2 regions of the Shewanella psychrotolerans genome follow, and region 1 is predicted to be linked to the other one. Evidence: predicted binding sites of a transcription regulator. Region 1 holds the regulator's gene; the other holds the start of a gene.
The links. Region 1 encodes MetJ, which represses methionine synthesis genes. Its sites were predicted from a motif close to TAGACGTCTAGACGTCTA; they were not measured.
Positions count from the first base shown of each region.

Region 1 (3,435 bases):
TTTCCTCTATCCATAGTTAACATGCCGATAGCTGTCGGAATATCGCCTAAGTTACAACGTATTGATACATACAATTATGTCATTAGTGCTAATGATTTCGATGCGGGTGATTTCGATGATAAAAAATATCGTAACAAGGAGACCGCGATTAACTTAGATGTCGGTGTCGCAATGCAGCCCTTAGAAGGAATGGTTGTTGGTTTGTCTGGTCGTAATTTGATCAGCCAGAAAGTGGATACTGTCGAGTCACTGGGGCGTCAATTTACTTATCGAGTTGAGGCGCTTTATACCGCAGGGGTTTCTTATGGGTGGAATAGATTTAGCGTAACGACAGATATAGATCTCAATAAAAATAAGCGCTTTGATGAGATCGATAGCACCCAGTACTGGCGTGTTGGCGGTGAAATAAAAGCAACCGATTGGTTTGCCTTACGTTTAGGATATCGTCATGACCTTGAGGATTCGACCGCTGACATCTATTCCATTGGCACGGGATTTACCGTTGGCCGTTCATTCAATTTCGACTTAACCGGCATGATGGGTAGCGATGATGTTATTGGCGGTGTGCTTCAAACGTCTTATCATTTTTAAGTTTGATAATTAAAAACGATAAAAGCTGAGGCAAGTGATTGTCTCAGCTTTTTTGATATTAGTTTGACGATAACATATTATAAATTAATTGCTTATCTCCAAAATGGACTTAGTTGCTAAGATGATTGCGCTGAGACTACAAAGACAGAGTGTCATGATCCGTGTTTTATGTTTATCTACTCGCCCAATGAGTCGATTCGCCAGCAAATACCCTAAGATAACCGATGGTAATAGCAGTAACGAAATATAAAAGTGGTGTAATGTCAGCAGGCCACTGAAGCCTAAAATGATGAGCGCTATAGTTGAGCTGAAAATAAAAAATGCCGACAGTGCTGCTCGGAACTGTTTGGCGTCTTTTCCTGACAGTAAGATCGCTAATGGTGGCCCGCCAATGGCGGCAATATTACCAAAAATACCAGACAATATACCTGCTGCAAATAAGCTAGTTCGCGTGATAGGAAGAGATAATTTAAGTAAACTTAGCAATACTGCCAGTGCCACAATAATTGCTATGGCTAAACCTAATATGGGTTGTGGTGCCCATAGCAATAGCGAAGCACCTAATATACCCCCTGGAATTCGTCCAATTAGCGCATATTGCAGACCGTTAAACTCAAGTGAGCCTCGTTCTCTAAAAAGTGTTAACAGTGAGATGGAAAATCCCATCAAAATTACTGGAGCAGGAACCAGACTAGGATCGACAAGGTAAAGCAGTGGCGAGGCGACAACGGCTAAGCCAAAACCGATAAGACTTTGAGTTAACGCACCTATGAATATAATCAATGAGGCGAGCACTAAGATCGTAGGATCGATGAACAAGTCAGCCACGGTTACTCCATTTGGCAGGTGGGATAGACAAAAAAGGGATCGCTAATGGATCCCTTTTTAGATGGCAATTTGGTGAGTAGAGCGTATTACTCTAGCTCTTCCCATTCGATACCCATCTCTGTCATTAACTTTTTTACTTCAGCTGGGATACTGTCAGGCTTGTCTTTTGACAAGTCATCGTCATGGGGAAGAGGTTGACCAGTGTAGGCATGTAAAAATGCCTCGCAGAGCAATTCGCTGTTGGTGGCATGGCGTAAGTTATTTACCTGACGACGTGTTCGCTCATCGGTTAATACCTTAAGTACTTTTAGAGGAATAGAAACAGTGATTTTTTTCACTTGCTCATTCTTCTTACCATGTTCAGCATATGGGCTGATATAATCGCCATTCCACTCAGTCATCGACTCACCTGTAAATTCTCAAATTCGGGGCAGATTTTATACCCTTACAAATTACAGTCAAATTATTGCCTTTAATTTTTGTGAATTGCAAATAGATTTCTAAATGTTTGGACGTCTAAACGTCTAAATATGTTGACGGTGACGAGTTGCTTAGGTACATTTAGACGTCCAGACATCTCTTTGTGATAGATGACTGTTAGCGTATCGATTTTAGGAGCAATAGATGACAGAGCGAAAACTAGCCACCGCAGCGGTTCGTACCGGTATTGAGTCGGATACTCAACATGGTGCTGTTGTACCTCCCATTTACCTGTCGACAAATTACGCTTTTGATGGTCATAACAATCCCCGCGACTTTGACTATAGCCGTTCGGGGAATCCGACTCGATCTATTTTGGGCGATGCGATAGCTGAATTAGAGAGAGGGGCAACAGGTGTGGTGACTTGCACCGGTATGGCAGCCATTACATTGGTAACTAGCTTGCTTGGGCCTGATGATCTGCTGATCGTGCCTCACGATTGTTATGGTGGTAGTTATCGTCTGTTTACCAATCTTGCAAAGAAAGGGGCTTTTAAGCTTATTGTCGTCGATCAAACCGATCCTAAAGCGTTAGAGGCAGCGATCGCTCAGCAGCCCAAAATGGTATGGCTAGAAACGCCTTCTAATCCACTGTTACGCGTGGTTGATATCGAAGCAATAGCGAACGCATGTCACGGTGTCGGTGCACTGGTTGTGGTCGATAACACCTTCTTATCTCCTATTTTGCAGCAACCTTTATTACTTGGCGCAGATATTGTTATTCATTCAACCACCAAATATATCAATGGTCACAGTGATGTGGTCGGCGGAGCGGTTGTCGCAAAAGATGCTGAGCTCGGCGAACTGCTGCATTGGTGGTCTAATACCTTAGGGTTAACTGGCTCAGCTTTTGATAGTTATCTGACTTTGCGTGGTTTACGTACCTTGCCAATAAGAATTCGCGAGCATCAAGCAAATGCACAGAAGGTACTGGCGCTGCTGACATCTCACCCTGCGGTTGACAAGGTATATTATCCAGGGCTTACAGAGCATCCTGGGCATGAGATTGCAGCAAAACAGCAAAGAGGCTTTGGCGCTATGCTCAGTTTTGAATTAAAAGGTGGAGAATCAGAGCTTATTGCGTTTTTAGATCAGTTAAAATACTTTTCAGTGGCCGAAAGTCTTGGTGGGGTAGAGAGCTTAGTTGCAGTTCCTGCTACCATGACCCACAGAGCGATGGACCCAGAAGCGCGCTTTGAAGCGGGAGTAAAAGATACTCTGATTCGTTTGTCTGTGGGGATCGAAGATGGTGATGATTTGGTTGCTGATATTCTGGCGGGTCTAGATGCTGCTGAAGCAGTAAGTTGTTAAAGGTATTGAGGAGCAAAAAATGACACGATGTCATTTGCATAAATTTGGTGGTTCTAGTTTAGCTGATGCAGATTGTTACCGCCGTGTCGCTCATATTCTTCTTACTCATGGCCATAGCGATGATCTCATTGTGGTTTCTGCTGCGGGTAAGAGTACAAATTTTTTATATAAGCTGCTCGACCTAAGTGAATCTAATCAACTGTGGCAAGAAGAGCTGCAAGTATT
Region 1 is NZ_CP080419.1:583,569-587,003, forward strand. Features, by position in the region: gene K0I62_RS02640 (conjugal transfer protein TraF) at 1-591, shown strand, start outside; gene K0I62_RS02645 (sulfite exporter TauE/SafE family protein) at 676-1,410, opposite strand; gene metJ (met regulon transcriptional regulator MetJ) at 1,506-1,820, opposite strand; gene metB (cystathionine gamma-synthase) at 2,044-3,210, shown strand; gene K0I62_RS02660 (bifunctional aspartate kinase/homoserine dehydrogenase II) at 3,230-3,435, shown strand, end outside.

Region 2 (3,435 bases), 1.4 Mb from region 1:
CTGTTGCAATCAAAATAACATCTGGCATACCGGCGCAATCACGCAGTACATAACCACCTTTAACCACATTGGCTAACTGCTCATCGGTACGCGCTTGAGCCGCTAGGTTTTGACGACTAAAAATCAGTGATGTTGGTGCATCACGACGCTCAATTGCATTCTTCCAAGAGATCGCTGTTTCAGTCGCATCACATGGACGCCATACCATCATGTTAGGTGTCATGCGTAGGTTAGCTAGCTGCTCGACAGGTTGATGAGTTGGACCATCTTCACCTTGACCGATAGAGTCATGGGTGTAAACAAAGATATTTTGAATGCCCATCAGCGCTGACATGCGTACCGCGTTACGCGCATATTCCATAAACATCATGAAAGTGGCGCCGTAGTTGATGAAACCACCATGCAGAGAAACACCGTTCATGATGCCGCTCATACCGAACTCACGTACACCGTAGTAGATGTAGTTACCGGCAGCGTCATCTTGAATACCTTTAGAACCAGACCATAGGGTCAAGTTAGAACCCGCAAGGTCGGCAGAGCCGCCGAGCAGTTCAGGCAACATAGCACCATAAGCACCGATAGCATTTTGTGAAGCTTTACGGCTTGCAATACCTTCACCTTTCTCTTGGCACTCTTTAATGAAAGCTTGAGCTTTGGCTTCGAAATCGGCAGGCAATTCACCATCGATCACGCGGCGCTTGTATTCTGCTGCAAGCTCTGGGTAAGCAGCTTCATAAGCGGCAAGTTTTTCATTCCAAGCCGCTTCATTGCTGGCGCCAACTTCTTTAGCATCCCAACCAGCATAGACGTTTTCAGGGATATCGAACGGACCGTGTTCCCAACCAAGGAACTCACGTGCCGCAGCAATCTCAGCATCACCCAGTGGCGCGCCGTGACAGTCATGGCTACCCGACTTGTTTGGCGAACCGAAACCGATAACCGTTTTGCAGCAGATCATGCTTGGCTTGTCGGTAACAGACTTAGCCTCTTCGATAGCCGCGCGAATCGCGTCGCTGTCATGACCATCAACGTTAGCAATGACATGCCAGCCGTATGACTCGAAACGCTTAGGTGTATCGTCGGTGAACCAGCCTTCAACATGCCCATCGATAGAGATACCGTTGTCATCCCAAAATGCAATCAGCTTGCCCAGACCTAAAGTGCCTGCTAATGAACAAGTTTCGTGTGAAATACCTTCCATCAAACAACCATCGCCTAAGAAGCAATAGGTGAAATGATCGACAATATCGTGTCCTGGACGGTTAAACTGTGCAGCTAACGTCTTCTCAGCAATAGCCATACCCACGGCATTACTGATACCAGCCCCTAATGGGCCAGTAGTGGTTTCAACACCGGGGGTGTAACCATACTCTGGGTGACCAGGGGTTTTAGAGTGTAACTGACGGAAATTCTTCAACTCTTCGATCGGCAATGCATAACCAGTAAGGTGCAGCAAAGAGTAAATCAGCATAGAGCCATGACCGTTAGATAGAATGAAGCGATCGCGATCAACCCACTCAGGGTTGGTAGGGTTGTGCTTAAGGAAGTCATTCCAAAGCACTTCAGCGATATCAGCCATTCCCATTGGTGCACCTGGATGACCAGAATTGGCTTTTTGAACGGCATCCATACTTAACACACGGATAGCGTTTGCGAGTTCTTTACGAGATGACATGCTCTCTCCTGCTTATTTTTTTAGGGATTTTGCGGGCAATTGTGGACGCATATTTTCCCCTACTAGGCGGTAGGACGCAAATAAAAATAACCTTATATTAGAGATTATAGTGTTCTGACCGGGCCATTTTTCCAGTCATCATGCTTATTCTTCTGCCCAAAATGCAGCAAACGATCCAATAACCGCCCCCTGATAATGCCATTTTATTGTCAACGCTATTTGTATGACTAATTGATTTCACTAATATTATCGGTTCTCAAAAAAACAGGAATTTAATAAATAGTAACTATATAACAATACGTTATAGAAGCTCAGCAAAAAATATAATGAGCATCATTAGATTATTTACTGGGTGTTACAGCACAATTTTTATCGAAAAGGGTGTTATCCCGTTTGTTTTCCACTAAAATAGCCGTCTAGATGTAGATACTTCTACACATTCAAATTGTATAAACACGAGATTTTCCATTATGGCAAAGCACTTGTTTACCTCTGAGTCGGTCTCAGAAGGTCATCCAGATAAAATCGCCGATCAAATTTCTGATGCGGTACTCGACGCGATCTTAGAGCAAGATCCTAAAGCTCGTGTTGCGTGTGAAACATACGTAAAAACCGGCATGGTAATGGTTGGTGGTGAAGTGACCACTTCTGCATGGGTTGATATCGAAGAGATCACCCGTAAAACCGTTCGCGATATTGGCTACACTCACTCTGATATGGGTTTTGATGCCGATTCTTGTGCCGTACTTAACGCCATCGGTAAGCAATCTCCAGATATTAATCAAGGTGTTGATCGCGCAGATCCTAAAGAACAAGGCGCTGGCGACCAAGGTTTAATGTTTGGTTATGCCAACAACGAAACTGACGTATTAATGCCAGCACCGATCACTTATTCTCATAAGTTGGTTAAGCGTCAATCAGAAGTACGTAAAGACAACACCCTTCCATGGTTACGTCCAGATGCGAAAAGTCAGGTGACTTTTGCTTATAACAATGACGGAAGCATTGCTGGTATCGATGCGGTTGTACTGTCAACTCAACACCGTGAAGATGTTAGTCAGCCAGACCTAATCGAAGGCGTGATGGAAACCATCATTAAGCCTGTACTACCGGCTAAGTGGTTAACTAAAGATACTAAGTACTTTATCAACCCAACAGGCCGTTTTGTTATCGGTGGCCCAGTAGGCGATTGTGGTCTAACTGGTCGTAAGATCATCGTTGATACCTACGGTGGTATGGCGCGTCATGGTGGTGGTGCTTTCTCTGGTAAAGACCCATCAAAAGTTGACCGTAGTGCTGCTTATGCTGCGCGTTATGTGGCTAAGAACATTGTTGCAGCGGGTCTTGCCGATCGCTGTGAGATCCAAGTTTCTTATGCTATTGGTGTAGCAGAGCCGACCTCAATCAGCGTTGAAACCTTCGGTACGGGTAAAGTATCTGAAGATGTATTGATTAAGCTTGTACGTCAGCACTTTGATCTACGTCCTTATGGACTAACAGAGATGCTAGATCTCGCTCGCCCAATCTATAAAGCGACAGCTGCGTATGGCCACTTTGGTCGTAACGAGTTCCCTTGGGAACGCACTGATAAAGCCGACGCTCTTCGCGCTGACGCCAAGCTTTAATCAAGATTATCAGTTAAAAAAACCGCCTATATGGCGGTTTTTTGTATCCTTGCTTTCTTAAATTAACACGAATCAATCTACGTTAACGGCTGAGCTGGCTCTGCATAACGAATAAAAAGATCTGATCGCTCAGCA
Region 2 is NZ_CP080419.1:3,552,156-3,555,590, forward strand. Features, by position in the region: gene tkt (transketolase) at 1-1,675, opposite strand, end outside; gene metK (methionine adenosyltransferase) at 2,146-3,300, shown strand.
Region 2: the regulator MetJ is predicted to act here: its motif matches at 2,085-2,102, upstream of metK (methionine adenosyltransferase).